Regions from separate parts of the Dactylosporangium sp. NPDC050588 genome, predicted to be linked through region 2. Evidence: riboswitches for the same ligand, from Rfam matches in the RefSeq annotation. Region 2 holds a riboswitch; each other region holds the start of a gene.

Region 1 (3,754 bases), on a different contig from region 2:
CGATCCACTCCAGCCCGGGGCAGTCGTCCAGGACCTCCAGGGCCTTGTCCACCTGCTCCTGGTCCTCGGCGAAGAGGATCCGGGCGCCGGAGTCGGCGAGCATGTGGCGCACCTCGTCCGGCGGGTTCGTCGGGTACAGCCCGACGGTCGCCGCCCGCACCGCGACGGTCGCCACGTCGACGAAGAGCCACTCGGAGCGGTTCTCCGACTGGATCGCGACCCGGTCGCCGGGCTGGACGCCGAGTGACCTGAGCGCCCGGGCGACGGTCTCCGCGGTCTTCCAGTAGTCACGCCAGGTGATCTCGCGCCAGATGCCGCGGTGCTTCTCCCGCATGGCGACGGCGCCGGGCGTGCGCTCCGCGTGCTGCTTGACCAGTTCGGCGATCGTCATGCTCGCTCCACCTCCCCCAGGTAGGCGCGCAGGACGTCGGGGTTGTTCTGCACCTCGGCCGGGGTCCCGGTCGCCACCGGCACGCCGAAGTCGACGACCATCACCCGGTCGGCGAGGTCCATGACGAGCCCCATGTCGTGCTCGACGAGGATCATCGGGACGCCGAGCTCCTCGCGGACTTCGAGGATGAAGCGGGCCATGTCCTCGGTCTCCTCCAGGTTCATCCCGGCGACCGGCTCGTCCAGCAGCAGCAGCTTCGGCTCCATCGCGAGGGCCCGGCCGAGCTCGACGCGCTTCTGCACGCCGTACGGCAGCAACCCCACCGGCAGCCGGCGCCACTGCGCCAGTTCGAGGAAGTCGACGATGTCCTCGACCACGGCGCGGTTGGCGATCTCCTCGCGCCGGGCCCGGCCGAGCCACGCGATCGCGGCGAGCGTGCCGTAGCGGATGTGGTGGTGCCGGCCGAGCATGAGGTTCTCCAGCACGGTCAGGTGCTGGAACAGCTCGACGTTCTGGAAGGTGCGCGCCACGCCCAGCTTGGCGACCTTGTCCGGGCGCAGTCCGGTGAGGTCGGCGCCGTCGAGGGACACCTTGCCCTGCTGCGGCCGGTACACCCCGGAGATCACATTGAAGATCGACGTCTTCCCGGCCCCGTTGGGCCCGATGACGGCGAAGAGCTCGTCCTTGGCGACGGTGAACGAAACCCCGTCGATGGCTTTGACGCCGGCGAAGCTGAGCCGGACGTCTTCGAAACGCAGCACGGCGACTCCTGATTTTTCTATGACAGCCAGCGCTTGCGACGCTTGTAGTGCTTCACGTCGCGGAAGGACCGCTCGGCCCGTCCCAGGTAGAACTCGCGGATGTCGTCGTCGGCGAGCAGTTCGGCGGCGGGCTTGTCGAGCACGACCTTGCCCGTCTCCAGCACGTATCCGTGCTCGGCGATCGACAGCGCCATGGTCGCGTTCTGCTCGACCAGCAGCACGCCGGTGCCGGCCTGGTTGATCTGCACGATCAGGTCGCGGACCTGCTCGACCAGGCGCGGCGCGAGTCCGAGGCTGGGCTCGTCGAGCAGCAGGTACGCCGGGTCCGACATGAGCGCCCGCCCCATCGCCAGCATCTGCTGCTCGCCGCCGGAGAGGTAGCCGGCGATGCTGCCGCGGCGCTGCGCAAGTACGGGGAACAGGGTGTACATGCGGTCCATCGCCTCCGCCCGGCCCTTGGGGCGGGTGTGGGCGCCGAGCCGCAGGTTCTCCTCGACGGTCAGTTCGGCGAAGGTCCTGCGCCCCTCCATCACCTGCGAGACGCCGCGGCGGACCACGGCGGCCGGCTTGAGCCGGTGGATGGGCTTCTCGTCGAGTGTGACGGCGCCCTTGGTGATGGCGCCGTCGTGGACGCCGAGCAGGCCCGACAGGGCCCGCAGCAGCGTGGTCTTGCCGGCACCGTTCGCGCCGAGCAGCGCGACGATGCGTCCTGGCGGGACCTGCAGGCTGACGCCTCGCAGCACCAGCATCACGTCGTCGTAGACGACCTCGAGGTTCTGGACACGCAACATCCGGTGACGCTCCTCCGGGGGTGTTCGGAGTGGGCGAACTATGTGCATCGACGGTGAATAAAGTTACGTGTATTTAACCGGGTCTCAGAGCAGAATCAAGCCCCAATTGTGTGTCCGTCAACACCATCTTCTGTGGTGCGTCACTGTCCGATGTGGAGCGACAACCCGCCGTGATTCGGACTTTTGGGGTAATCGATATTCAACAACGCTCACGGGTTTCGCTTCGTTGGTGATCACGTTAAGTTATGTCCTGGCCTGCACGGCAGTCCGTCGCCCACCCCGGGCGGCGCCGGGCAAGCGCCGCCGAGTCGAGCGCCGCTCTGGCGCTGTCGAGCCGGGGACCCAGGGTCCTTGGGGTGAATCCGCACAGCGCGGTAGGGCGCACTCTTCCCGCCCGAACCCGTCAGCTAACCCGGTAGGCGGTCGGTGAAGAAGGGTCATCCCTTGTCCCCAGGACGGTCCTTGCTGCGCGCGCTCATCGCCGGCGTGGTGTCGCTGGCGATCGTGGCGCCCGCGAGTGTCGCCAAGGCAGATCCGACAGCAGCCGAGATCGACGCCCAGATCCAGAAGGCGGGCGACGAGCTCGAAGACCTGGTCGAGGCCTACAACAAGATCAATGGCGATCTGGCCGCCACCCAGGCGGCCGCCGCCGAGCTGCAGAAGAAGCTCCAGCCCTACGTCGACAACATGGCCAACGCCAACGCCAACGTGGACGTCATCGCCGTCGCGGCGTTCAAGGGCGCGGGCAGCCTGCAGAACCTCAGCATCGTGCTCAACGCGCGGTCGTCCGACACGCTCATGGACCAGCTGACCACGCTGCAGCAGATCGGCAAGCACCAGCAGCACGAGATCGCCGACTTCACGTCGGCCAAGTCGAAGCTGGACGAAGAGAAGAAGAAGATCGACGAGACGCTCGCCGCGGAGACCGCGCAGAAGACCGAGCTCGAGACCAAGAAGAAGAAGATCGAGGGCGACGTCAAGAAGCTCGAGGCGCTCCGCCGCCGCTCCACCACCGGCGGCACCGGCTCCACGGGTGTCAAGGTCGCGCTCGGTGCCGAGTGCACGTCACCGGCGAACGCGGCGGTGGCCTTCGCCTGCGCCCAGCTCGGCGAGCCCTACAAGTGGGGCGCCGCCGGACCCAGCAGCTGGGACTGCTCCGGCCTGACCATGGGCGCCTGGAAGGCGGCCGGCGTCATCCTGCCGCACAACGCGGCGCAGCAGTGGAGCAAGACCACGCACATCTCACGGTCCGCGCTCTCCCCCGGCGACCTGGCGTTCTTCCGTGGCCTGGGGCACGTGGGCATCTACATCGGCAACGGCAAGATGATCCACGCCCCGACGACGGGGCGAAATGTCGAGGTCCAGTCGATCGACGGCCGCAGCGACACGTACGGCTACGGCAGACCGCACAAGTAAGCCCTGACAGCACGTCCAAGAGGCCATGCCCGGCAAGATTGGGGCATGGCCTCTTGGGATCCTGAGCAGTACGGCCGCTTCGCCGAGGAGCGGGCGCGGCCCTTCCACGAGCTGGTGGCGCGCATCCAGACCACCGCGCCGGTCGCGGTCGTGGACCTCGGGTGCGGCCCGGGCACGCTGACCGCGACCCTCGCGACGCGCTACCCGGACGCGGCGGTGCTCGGCATCGACTCCTCCCCCGAGATGCTCGCGAAGGCGGCAGCGCTCGGCACCCCGCAGCTGTCGTTCCAGCTCGGCGACATCGCCGGGTGGCGGCCGCAGCGCGGCTCCGTGGACGTCATCGTCGCCAACGCCTCCCTGCAGTGGGTCGACGACCATGCCACGCTGATGCCGAC
Region 2 (3,754 bases):
CGACGACGCGGCGTCGCTGGTCATCGCCGCCTCCGACGGGTTGCAGCTGCAGTGGCTGCTCGATCCCGAGGCGGTGGACGTACGGCGCGCGCTGGCCCTGCTCGAGCGGCTGCTGCCATCGCCGCCGGGCACTTGACCAGAGATTCTTCCATTGGAAGAATTCGGCGAGCCGCTGCCCCGCAGCGCGAATGCGGAGGCGCAGCCGATGGTCCTTCCCGAGCAGGTCGAGCCGGCGGATCCGGCGCTCGACAAGCCCACGGCGCATGCGTCGGCGCTGCGGCTGACCCTCGCGTCGCCGCTCTACCGGGGCGCCACGCTCGCGGTGTTCCTGTCCGCGCTCGGCTTCTCCGCCGCCGCCCCGCAGATCGCGACGTTCCTGGTCAACGACCTGCACGCCTCCCTGACCGCGGCGGGGCTGTTCTACCTGACGAACCTGGCCGCGCCCGTGGCCGGGTTCCTGGTCGGCCGGCGGTCCGACCGCACCGGGCGCCGGCTCGGGCTGTTCCGCATCTGCGCGGCCGCCGGGTTCGTGGGCTGGATCGGCATCGCGTACTCGACCGAGCTGTGGATGCCCTACGTCATCAGCGCCGTCGTCGGCGGGTTCGGCGGCGCCGCGACGTCGCAGCTCTTCTCCGCCGTCCACGACGAGCTCAAGGCGCACCCGGGCCCGAACAACGACGGGGTCGTGGCCGTCGTGCGGATGGCCCTGACCGGCGGGTGGGTCGTCGGCCCGGTGGCCGGGTCGTTCCTGGCGGCGCAGGCGTCGCTGCGCACCATGCTGGTCGCCACGGCGGTCTGCACCCTCGCCCAGATCGTGCCGCTCGGCGCGCTCCGGACAGCACCACCGGCACCGGCCGGGCCCGGCGACCCACCGGCGGCCGGCCACCGCGGCCCCGGCCTGCGGGCGATGCTGCCGCTGCTGGCGTTCACCGGCCTCTACGTCCTCGTGTACGCCGGCGAGCCCGTCAAGTACGCGTACCTCCCGCTGTACATGAACGACCAGCTGCACTTCCCGGCCGGCCTCAGCGGCGCGGTCATCGGCATCCAGCCGCTGGTCGAGATCGTGCTGATGCCCGTCGCCGTGGTCGTGGCCCGCCGGACCGGCATGATGGAGCTGATGGTCCTCGGCGCCGGGTTCGGCGTGGCCGCCAACGTCTGCTTCGCCGTCACCGGCAACGCCGCCGGGCTGTTCGCCGGGCAGGTCCTCATGGGCGGCGTGTGGGGCGTCTTCGCCACGCTCGGCATCATCGTCGCCCAGCGGCTCCTGCCGACCGCCGTCGCCACCGCGTCCGCGATCTTCATGAGCTCCACCGCGCTCGCCTCCGCCCTCGGCGGTGCGGCCGGCGGCACCGGCGCCGCCGCCATCGGGCTCCCACGGGTGTTCCTCATCCCGGCCGCCCTCGCCCTGCTGGCCGTCGCCGGCCTGGCCGTCATGGCCCGCTCCACCGACCGCCACCGGTGAGGAGCCGGGCAGGTCAGTCTTGTGTCTACGTTAAGTGTGGCTTAGATCGAGCGCCGGCAGTGTGGTCCGGCGTTACGTTTGGGCCGGCCTGCCGGACATCGCCCGCCCCGCCGGGGTGGCCGGGCAGCCACCGCCGAGTTGTCGACCGCGCGGGCTCGATGCGTGCGGCCGGTGAGCCGGGGAACTAACCGGGGCTTCCCCATGGGGTGAATCCGCGCCCGCCACACCGGGGCGCGGTAGGGCGCGCCTTCTTCTCGCCCGAATCCGTCAGCTAACCCGGTAGGCGGTCAGCGAAGAAGGACTGTGCCGTGTTCAACGGACGTACGACGCTCCGCGCCTCGGTCGTCGCGCTGGCGGTGGCGGCCATGATCGCCCCGGCCTGCGCCGCGCAGGCGGACCCGACGCCGCAGGAGCTCCAGGCCCAGATCGACAAGGGCAACCAAGAGGTCGAGCACGTCGTCGAGCTGTACAACAAGGTCAACGGCGACCTGGAGACCACCCAGGCGGCGATCACGAAGCTCCGGGCCGACATGGCGCCGCTGGAGGCGACCATGGCGGCGGCGCAGGACAACGCCTCGGCGCTCGCGGTCAACGCGTACAAGACCGGGGGCAACCTCGGCACCCTGTCACTGATGCTGGGGGCGACGTCGACCGACACGCTCACCGCCCGCGTCGGCACCCTCCAGCAGATCTCGCACAGCCAGCAGCGGGACCTGGCGGCGTACACGGCGGCGAAGGGCGCGCTCGACACCGAGCAGCGGCGCCTGGACGAGACCCTCGCCGCGCAGAGCCAGCAGAAGACGGAGCTGGAGACCCGCCGCAAGAAGATCGAGGGTGACATCGCCCGCCTCGACGCGCTGCAGGCCAAGGCCGAGGCGGCCGCCGCGGCGGCGAAGGTCAAGACCACCACCCCGCCCCCGGCGACGACCCCGGCCAAGCCGCCGGCCGTGTCCGGCAACGCGGGCAAGGCCGTCAACTACGCCTGGGCGCAGCTCGGCAAGAAGTACGTGTGGGGCGCGGCCGGACCGAACACGTTCGACTGCTCGGGCCTGACCATGATGGCGTGGAAGGCGGCCGGCGTGACGCTGCCGCACAACGCCGCGCAGCAGTGGTCGAAGGTCCGCCACATCTCCCGCAGCCAGCTCGCCCCCGGCGACCTGGTGTTCTACAACGGCCTCGGGCACGTGGGCATCTACATCGGCAACAACCAGATCATCCACGCCCCGAACAGCCGGACCGTCGTCAAGGTCGCGCCCGTCGACATCGACACGCTGTACGGCTACGGCAGGGTCGCGTAGTCACGGACGGTAGTCTGCCGGGCATGCGCATGTTGCACCTCGGGCTGCGGGTCACGGATCTGGAGCGCTCGCTGGCGTTCTACACCGCGGTCGGCTACGCCAAGGTCGGCCACGTCCCGGAGACCGGGTTCGGCAGCCTGACGATGCTGCAGCTGCCCGGCGACCCGTTCGTCAGCCTCGAGCTGGTGCACGACCCCGCCCGGCCGGTCGCCGACACCGGCGCCGTCAACCACCTCGTCGTCCAGGTCGACGACCTCGGCACCACGGTCGCCGACCTGGCCGGCAGGGGCATCGCGGCCGAGCCGCCGACCGACCACGGCGAGGGCATGGCCACGTCCTGGCTCACCGATCCCGACGGGCACCGCATCGAGCTCGTACAGTGGCCGCCCGGGCATCCGGAGGGCATGACCGCGGCCGACTTCGCCTGACCGCCGGCTTCGTGCGCCCGGCCGCACGGCACGGCGGGTGGTGCGCGGAAACGGTTCGACAGGCGCGGTGACCGGCTGCCACGATCGGACGGTGATCACCGACGTCGACGCCGCGACCCGGTCGTTGCACGGGACCGCGCTGGGCGACGCGTTCGGCGAGACCTGGTTCTTCCGGCCCGCCGACCAGATGCGGTGGCAGATCGAGGAGCGGCTGGTGCCGCAGGGGCCGTGGCCGTGGACCGACGACACCGCGATGGCCGTCTCGCTGTACCGGACGCTGCGCGAGCACGGCCGGGTCGTGCAGGACGAGCTGGCCGGCCGGTTCGCCGGCGCGTACGCCGCCGACCCGTACCGCAACTACGGCCCGTCCATGCACGGCGTGCTCCAGGCCATCGGCGACGGCGAGGCCTGGCAGACGGTCACGGCCGCCCAGTTCGACGGCCAGGGCTCGTGGGGCAACGGCGCCGCGATGCGCGTCGCCCCGCTGGGCGCCTGGTTCGCCGACGACCTCGACCTGGTCGTGGAGCAGGCGGCCCTGTCCGCGGCGGTCACCCACGCGCACCCCG
Region 3 (3,754 bases), on a different contig from region 2:
GGCTCGGGCTGGCCGTCCGGTTCGCCGAGGACCTGCAGGGCATCTGGGGCGACCCGGCCGTGACGGGCCGCCCGGCGTTCGCCGACCTGCGCGGCCGCCGCCGCTCGCTGCCGGTCGCCGCCGCCCTCGCCGCGGGCGCCGACGAGCTGGCCGACCTGCTGCACCGCGAGACCCGCCTCAGCGAGGCCGACCTGGAGCGCGCCGCGAAGGTCGTCGAACGCTCCGGCGCCCGCTCCTGGTGCGCCCAGCAGGCCGACGACCTCCTCGCGCAGGCCCTGGTCGCCCTCGACCTGGCGATCCCCGAGCCGGCCGCGGTCGCCGAGCTCGTCGCCCTGGCCCGCTGGGCGACCCGCCACCCGGCCTGACCGACACCCCGCTGGCGATCCAGAACCCGCGCCTGACCGACACCACCCGCCGGCGATCCAGAACCCGCGCCTGACCGGCGCTCCCCCGAGAAGGCGCGCCGGCCGGGTGCGGGTGAGCGTCAGGAGAGGGCGGCGACCACCTGCTCAGCGCGGGTGGCGTGCTTCTGGTACGCGCCGGGGAACGCCGACCGCTGCACCGCCTGGGCCGCGGCGGTCACGCTCATCCGCTGCCAGCCCTCGACCCGGTTGAGGGCGTTGTAGAAGAGCATCGCGGAGTGGGCGGGGTTCATCAGTTCGGCGACGGTGCCCCAGCCCTGGCTGGCCCGCTGCTGGAAGAGCCCGACCGAGTCGTGGTCGGTCGAGGTGCCGTCGTGCGGCAGCCCGAGGGACGCGGGCACGGCGGAGCTGGCGACGTTGTACAGGTCGCTCTCCTGCATCGCCGTCGCGATCGCCACGACCAGGGCCCGGTCGGGCATGCCCTGCGCCCGGCCCTGCTTGACGATGATCGCGGCGTTGTCCATCTGCCGCTGGTCGAGGCCGGCGACGGGCTTGACGACCGGCGGCGCCGGCGGCACGGGCGCGGCGGGCACCGCGACGGCCAGGGGTCCCGTCGCGGGCGCTGGCGCCGCGTCGGCGGAGGGCGCGGAAGACGGCCCCGAAGCGGACAGGGACGACGGCGACGGCCAGGACCAGGCGGCCGCGGACTCGGCATACGCGGAGCCGGTGAACATCGACGCCGGCGAGTCAGCCGGCAGGGTGCCCAGCAGCGTGGCGGACAGGACGGCGACCGAGACGGTGCCGGCCCTGGCTCCGAGCACGGGCACCAGCCGGCGATGTCGCGGGTGGAACTGGCGTGGCAACACCTTCAATATGGGCTTCACTACTGATGTTTTCCTTCGTTGGCAGGCAGAAGACATGCGGCATCGGCACGCCGCCTGAGGGCGGCATGCTGGAAGGGGGGAACCAGTGGTGAGGTGTTACGAGGGCGCGCGGGCGGCCGGCATCGACGCAGACTCCTTCCGGTGCCGCCTACCGGGTTAGCTGACGGGTTCGGGCGGGAAGTTTCGCCCTACCGCGGCCAGGCCACGGATACACCCCAGAGGACGCGCATGGGTCCCCGGCTCGCGAAGATCGCGACTCGACGGCGCCCGCCCGGCAGCACCGATGCGGTGCAGGTCGACCGGAGCGGACGCAACGACACTACTGGGCCGTCTCGGGCCGGGCCAACCGCAGCAACGGCATACCACCCTGAGCACCCGAACGCTCACCGAACGCCGTCACCCGTCTGGTCACCTCGCCGGCGTGACGACCGCCCTTGACCAGGTACATCGCGCGGTCGGCGGCCCGCAGCGCGGCGCCCGCGTCCTCGACCGTGGCATCGATCACTGCCACGCCGACGCTGACCCTGACCCGCATGATCTGCCCCTGGTGCGTGACGGGTGCGCAGACGGCGCGTTCGAGGCGGTCGACCAGCACGCCGAGGTCGCCGGCGGCGACGTTGCCCATGAGGACGACGAACTCGTCGCCGCCGAGGCGCGCGACGGTGTCGGTGGGCCGCACCAGCGACTGGAGGCGCTGCGCGACGGCGACGAGGACCGCGTCGCCGGCATCGTGGCCGAGGGTGTCGTTGACGATTTTGAAGTCGTCGAGATCGCAGAAGAACAGCGCGCTGATCACCTGCTCGGTGCGGGCCCGCCGGATCGCGGCCGCGAGGGGTTCGGCGACGGCCTCGCGGTTGGCCAGGCCGGTCAGCGGGTCGCGGGAGGCCCTGCGCACCAGGTCGGCCTCGGTGGCCTTGCGGCTGGTGATGTCCTGCATCTGCGTGATCGCGAACGCGGGCGACCCGGCGACCACCGACATCGTCGCGGAGATCCAGATCGTCTCGCCGTCGCCGCGGACGCAGCGCACCTCGTAGTCGCGGATCGTGCCGGCGCCGCCGGCGAACACCTCCCGGCTGCGCTCGAAGTCGTCAGGGTGGATGAAGTCGCCGAAGCGCATCGAGACGAGCACGTCCTCGTCCCGCCCGAGCAGCTCGCACAGCGCGGGGTTGACCCGGACGAGGCGGGTCATGTCGGCACCCTCCAGGCCGATCATGCACATGCCGGTGCCGGCGCCGTTGAACGCGAGCCGGAACGCGGCCTCGCTCGCCTCCAGGTGCTGCCGCTCCCGGCGCAGCGCCTCGACCAGGTTGGCGTTGTTGATCGCGATGCCGGCCTGCGCGGCGAGCATCTCCAGCAGCTCGCGCTGGAACGCGCCGGGCCGCCTGCCGTCGGCGGGCAGGTCGACGCTGAGCACGCCGACGAGCGAGCCGTCGGGCGCGCACAGCGGCGCGAACAGGGCGTCGAGGGGGTGCCAGCGCTCCTCCTCCGGGATGCCGTCCACGCCGTCGGGGGCGGCGGGGATCCAGGACTGGATGCCGTCGTTGTGCCGCTCGTGCGGCAGGAACCGCAGCTGCCCCCACTCGTCGGCGGCGGCGAGGTGCGCGTCGAACTCCGCCGCCGGGTACCGGACGCCGAGCAGCTCCGCCCGCGCCTCCTCGGACCCGGCGATGGCGACCGCCTCGTACACGCCCTCCGGATGCAGGTAGTTGACCACGGCGGCACCGAACCCGGCGTGCTCGACGACCGCGTCGGCGATCCGGTTCAGCGTCTCGACGACGGTGCTGCCGGTGTTGATCCGCCCCGTGATCCGGTAGACGGAACGGATGGCGGCCATCGCCATGTCCCGATCTCGATCCACGGCTCGCCTACCCCGATCCGGCCGACCCTGCAGCCCTCACATCGACGCAACGCCTCCGATCCTAAGCAATTACGGGCGCGGTCCGCCGCCACGCGGACCCGGGTCAGCGCCGCGGCTGACGACGGCGCGGCGGCGGCCGGCTTACGGTTCCGGCTCGACATCCCGTCGAGTCACACAAAACCGCCTGAAAGGTCGCCATGCCACACAAACTCCGCCGCCTCGTCGCCGGGGGCTGCCTGGTCGCCGCCCCGCTGGTGTACGTGGCGGGCCTGCTCACCGACCCCGCGCTGCGCGCCGGCGACGCCGCGGACGGCGCGTACGGCCGCCACCCCGGTCAGGTCTCGGTGAGCGCCGCGCTGCTGCACTGGAGCTGGGTCCTGCTCGTGCCAGGCATCATCGGCATGATCCACCTGGTCCGTCGGCGCGCCGTGCTCTTCGGGCACATCGCCGGGCTCGTCGCGCTGCTGGGCGTCGTCAACTTCTCCGCGCTGATGCTCGGCGACTTCTTCTACGCCCGGCTCGAGGCGGACCTCGGCACCGCGGCGGGCGACCGCCTCGCCGACGCCGCCTTCGCCGCCGGCGGGGCACAGTGGGGGTTCCAGGTGCCGGGCTTCCTCGGGCTGCTCGGGGTGCTCCTGCTGGGGTTGGCG
Region 4 (3,754 bases), on a different contig from region 2:
GGGTTCGACGTTCAAGATGTTCACCATGCTCGCCGCGCTCGACGCGGGCATGCCGTTGAGCACCAATTTCAACTCGCCGAGCCGGATAGCGACCGTGTGGCCGGCCAGCGGCCCGGGCAGCTGCGGGGGCAGGTGGTGCCCCGGGAACGACTCCCCGAGCTGGATGAACGGGAACCGGACGATGTGGAACGGCTTCGGCCGTTCGGTCAACACCTACTTCGTCTGGCTCGAACAGCAGATCGGCGCGCGCCGCGTGGTCGAGATGGCACAGCGGCTCGGCATCACGTTCCGCTCCGCCGAGGACGCGGCGATGGCGGCCAAGGCGGACCAGTGGGGAGCGTTCACCCTCGGCGTCGCCTCGACCACACCGCTCGACCTCGCCAACGCGTACGCGGCGGTCGCCGCCGGCGGCCTGTACTGCCAGCCGCTGCCGGTGCTGTCGATCACCGACTCCAACGGCAAGCCGGTCGACGCCGCCGCCCCGAAGTGCCGGCAGGCGGTCAGCGCCGACGTGGCGGCCGCCGCGACCGACGCGGCACGGTGCCCGGTCAGCCGGGCCTCGGCGTACGGCAGGTGCGACGGCGGCACGGCGGAGAACGTGTCCGGCATCCTGGGCGGCCGCCCGGTCGCGGGCAAGACCGGCAGCTCCGAGTACAACTCGACCGAGACGTTCGTCGGCTTCACCCCGCAGATCGCGGCGGCCGGCATCGCGGTGAACGTGGACAACCCGAACGACCACGTGGGCAGCGGCGTCTCCGGCTCGGTCAACGCCGCCGTCGCGCAGGCCATGGCGAGCGCGCTGCGCGGCCAGCCGGCCCAGGCGTTCCGGCCACCCAGCCGGGTGCGCGCGCTGGGCCGCTGACCGCGAGCCGCTGACGGTCGTGTCAGGCGGAGTATCCGCGCAGGGCCGCTGACCGCGAGCCGCTGACGGTCGTGTCAGGCGGAGTATCCGCGCAGGGCGGTCCAGTGCGCGAGCTTGGCCGTCGTCAGCGTGTAGTACCCGACGCCCAGGGCGTCCGCGGGGTCGGCGATCTTCACCGTCTTGCCGCCGTCGAGGTACCCCACCACCGTGAGGTAGTGGCCGCCCGGATACGAGTGCGAGTTGCCCTTGTCGTCCACGGTGGAGCCGGCGATGTTGGCGACCACGGCGTAGCCGTTGGTGATCGCGTTGACGACGTCGGCCTGCATCTGGTCGATCTCCGCCTGGGTGGCCGACTGACCGGGGATGAAGTGCGACTTGTAGAAGGAGCTCTTCGTGTACTCGTTGAGCGACCGGGTGGTGTCGTCGGCGGAGTTGGTGCCGTTGACGGTCGTGTGCAGGCTCTGGGCGACCTCGGACTGGGACGGGTACATCGACCGCGCCGTCAGCGCGATCCGGGTCGCCGCCGGGCCGCAGTAGTAGAAGTTCTCCTGCCAGGCGAACCGGTACGCGAGCTCCTTCGCCGCCGGGGCCGCCGGTTGGGTGGGGCTGGCCGGGGCGGCGGGCGGGGTGGGCTTGGCGGGCTTGGACGTCGCCGTGCCGGCGGGGGCCTTCGACGGGGCGGAGGCGGCGTCGGGCGCCGCCTGTGTCCGCTGCCGGTCACGCCCGGCCGGACCGGCGCCGCTTCGGGACGGATCCGCGGCGGTCACCGACTGCGCGTCGGCCACCGGTGCGGGGGTCGAGGCGTGCACGGCCACGCCGACGGCCGCCGTCACCCCGAGGACCGCCGCAGCGGCCGCGATCGGCAGCACGCGGAAGCGTGGCGGGGCGGGGCTCTGGCTCTGGTGCCTGGGTTTGTACAGGTAACTCACGGGTACCTCGACAGACATGCTCGATGACGGCTGCTGTTGCCGGTGCCGGACGTGATCCGGGCAGGGGGGTGCCACGCCGGCCGAGGGCCGGTGCGGTGACGGTCGGCGACTACCGGGCCGGGCCGAGGGTCGAGGTGCCCGAGGTGCTGCGGCACGGGCGATGCCGGGTCAGTGGCTGCACGGAGTGCTCCTTCCGGTGCCGCCTACCGGGTTAGCTGACGGGTTCGGGCGGGAGGATCGCCCTACCTCGAGGCGCTGGCCCCGTGGATTCACCCCGGTGGTGCTCGGTTCCCCGGCTCGCGCGGACGCGACTCAGCGGATCCGCCGCGGTGTCATCCGAGGTGGGTGACGGCAGGCCGGGCGGATGCGAGGACCATATCGGGGGCGCGGGAGGACCCCTGAAACCCCCACGCTGGTCGGCTACCTTGCGTGACGACGACGTGGCGAACGGACCGGGTGCACGCCACGGGCCTACGGGCCACCAGCCCGCCGGTCGGATGCGCCGTGCCCCGGTGCACCTCGCCGACCGCGCCCCGGCCCCGTGCGGCCCGTCCAGTGTCCGGTCGGCAGGTTCGCAGGCCCGGCACCACCCCGGATCCGGGGCCTCCCTAGGCTCGCCGGATGCTTCCGGGCGCCGATGATGACCAGCAGCTCAACGGTGCGACCGCACGCGGTCCCCGACACCTGCGCCGCTCCCGGCGGGGGCGGCACGCGACCCGATTCCGGCTGCGCGCACCCGTGCCGGCCGAGATCCGCCGCTACGCCGTGGGCGCCGTCGCCGTCGTGGCGGTCGGCCTGTCCGCGACGCTGTCGGCGTCGGCCGGACCCGCCGCCGTGCCGGCGGACAGTGCGGCGTTCGCCGTCGACGCCGAACGCCCGGCGACCGGCGGGCAGGCCTCACGCAGCCGCGCCCGGAAACCCGCCGACGGCGCGAACAAGGCCGCGCCGGCACCGACGAAGGCAGTCCCGGCACCGGCGAAGACCACCCCGGCACCCGCCGCCACGCCACCGGCGTCGACGGCTGCGCCGTCGCCGACCGTGCACGCGCCCGTCGGTGGGCTGACCCAGGCCGAGATGAACAACGCCGTCGCGATCATCGACGTCGCCCGGCAGCTGAACCTGCCGCGGCGCGCGGCCGTCGTGGGGATCGCCACCGCCCTGCAGGAGAGCCACCTGCGCAACCTCGCGAACCCGAACGTGCCGGGGTCGTTGCAGCACCCCAACGAGGGCGTGGGGTACGACTACGACTCGGTTGGCCTCTTCCAGCAGCGGCCGAGCTGGGGTTCGGTCGACCAGCTGATGAACCCGCACGAGTCCGCCCGCAGGTTCTACGCGGCGCTCGCCCAGATCCCGGGCTGGGAGCGGCAGGCCGTCACCATCGCCGCGCAGATGGTGCAGCGGTCGGCGTTCCCGGACGCCTACGCCAAGTGGGAAGGGCTCGCAACACAGATCGTCGACGCCGTCATGTAGGAATTCCACGGCGCGGGCCCAGGTCCCTCGCATTGTCACTCGTATTGCCGCCCCGGCCTCGCCCTGATGCGCACGACGATGCCCCCATGTCCATGCACAGGCAGAACACATGAGAGGGCCCAGCCGGACCGCGGCGGCGCTGGTCGCGCTCGCAGTGGGAGCGCAGTTGGGCCTGTCGGCGTGTCACAGTTCGACGAAGAAGCCCACGGCGGCGAAGTGGACCGCTCCGCCGCCGGCGGTCGGGCTGGCCGTCAGCCCGGCGGCGGGCGAGTCGGGGGTGGCGATCAGCACCGAGATCGGCACGAAGGTCAACGACGGGAAGATCACCGAGGTCGTCCTGACCGACGCGGCGGGCCAGCGGGTCGCCGGCGAGTTCCGCGAAGACGGTACGTCGTGGGTGCCCGCCACCGCGCTGCGCTACGGCACGGCGTACACCGCGAAGGTCACCGCCGTCGGTGCCGACAACAAACCCGTGACCCGGGAGACGGCCTTC

Evidence for each region. A riboswitch is a leader RNA that binds a small molecule or an ion and turns the genes downstream of it on or off. The one in region 2 is predicted to bind cyclic di-AMP.
Region 1: linked by a shared signal. The riboswitch ahead of AB0I21_RS11035 (NlpC/P60 family protein) and the one ahead of AB0I21_RS43495 (NlpC/P60 family protein) in region 2 are both predicted to bind cyclic di-AMP.
Region 3: linked by a shared signal. The riboswitch ahead of AB0I21_RS21405 (hypothetical protein) and the one ahead of AB0I21_RS43495 (NlpC/P60 family protein) in region 2 are both predicted to bind cyclic di-AMP.
Region 4: linked by a shared signal. The riboswitch ahead of AB0I21_RS42940 (C39 family peptidase) and the one ahead of AB0I21_RS43495 (NlpC/P60 family protein) in region 2 are both predicted to bind cyclic di-AMP.

Annotation. Positions count from the first base shown of each region.
Region 1 covers NZ_JBFAJA010000013.1:48,344-52,097, forward strand. The annotation lists gene AB0I21_RS11020 (AMP-binding protein) at 1-391, opposite strand, end outside; gene AB0I21_RS11025 (ABC transporter ATP-binding protein) at 388-1,152, opposite strand; gene AB0I21_RS11030 (ABC transporter ATP-binding protein) at 1,170-1,943, opposite strand; cyclic di-AMP (ydaO/yuaA leader) riboswitch at 2,235-2,379, shown strand; gene AB0I21_RS11035 (NlpC/P60 family protein) at 2,406-3,359, shown strand; gene AB0I21_RS11040 (methyltransferase domain-containing protein) at 3,405-3,754, shown strand, end outside.
Region 2 covers NZ_JBFAJA010000083.1:12,829-16,582, forward strand. The annotation lists gene AB0I21_RS43485 (helix-turn-helix domain-containing protein) at 1-136, shown strand, start outside; gene AB0I21_RS43490 (MFS transporter) at 152-1,462, shown strand; cyclic di-AMP (ydaO/yuaA leader) riboswitch at 1,601-1,763, shown strand; gene AB0I21_RS43495 (NlpC/P60 family protein) at 1,771-2,760, shown strand; gene AB0I21_RS43500 (VOC family protein) at 2,784-3,188, shown strand; gene AB0I21_RS43505 (ADP-ribosylglycohydrolase family protein) at 3,280-3,754, shown strand, end outside.
Region 3 covers NZ_JBFAJA010000029.1:12,232-15,985, reverse strand. The annotation lists gene AB0I21_RS21410 (polyprenyl synthetase family protein) at 1-365, shown strand, start outside; gene AB0I21_RS21405 (hypothetical protein) at 485-1,189, opposite strand; cyclic di-AMP (ydaO/yuaA leader) riboswitch at 1,377-1,519, opposite strand; gene AB0I21_RS21400 (diguanylate cyclase) at 1,566-3,080, opposite strand; gene AB0I21_RS21395 (hypothetical protein) at 3,302-3,754, shown strand, end outside.
Region 4 covers NZ_JBFAJA010000081.1:16,919-20,672, forward strand. The annotation lists gene AB0I21_RS42935 (transglycosylase domain-containing protein) at 1-862, shown strand, start outside; gene AB0I21_RS42940 (C39 family peptidase) at 937-1,791, opposite strand; cyclic di-AMP (ydaO/yuaA leader) riboswitch at 1,977-2,119, opposite strand; gene AB0I21_RS42945 (hypothetical protein) at 2,413-3,261, shown strand; gene AB0I21_RS42950 (Ig-like domain-containing protein) at 3,371-3,754, shown strand, end outside.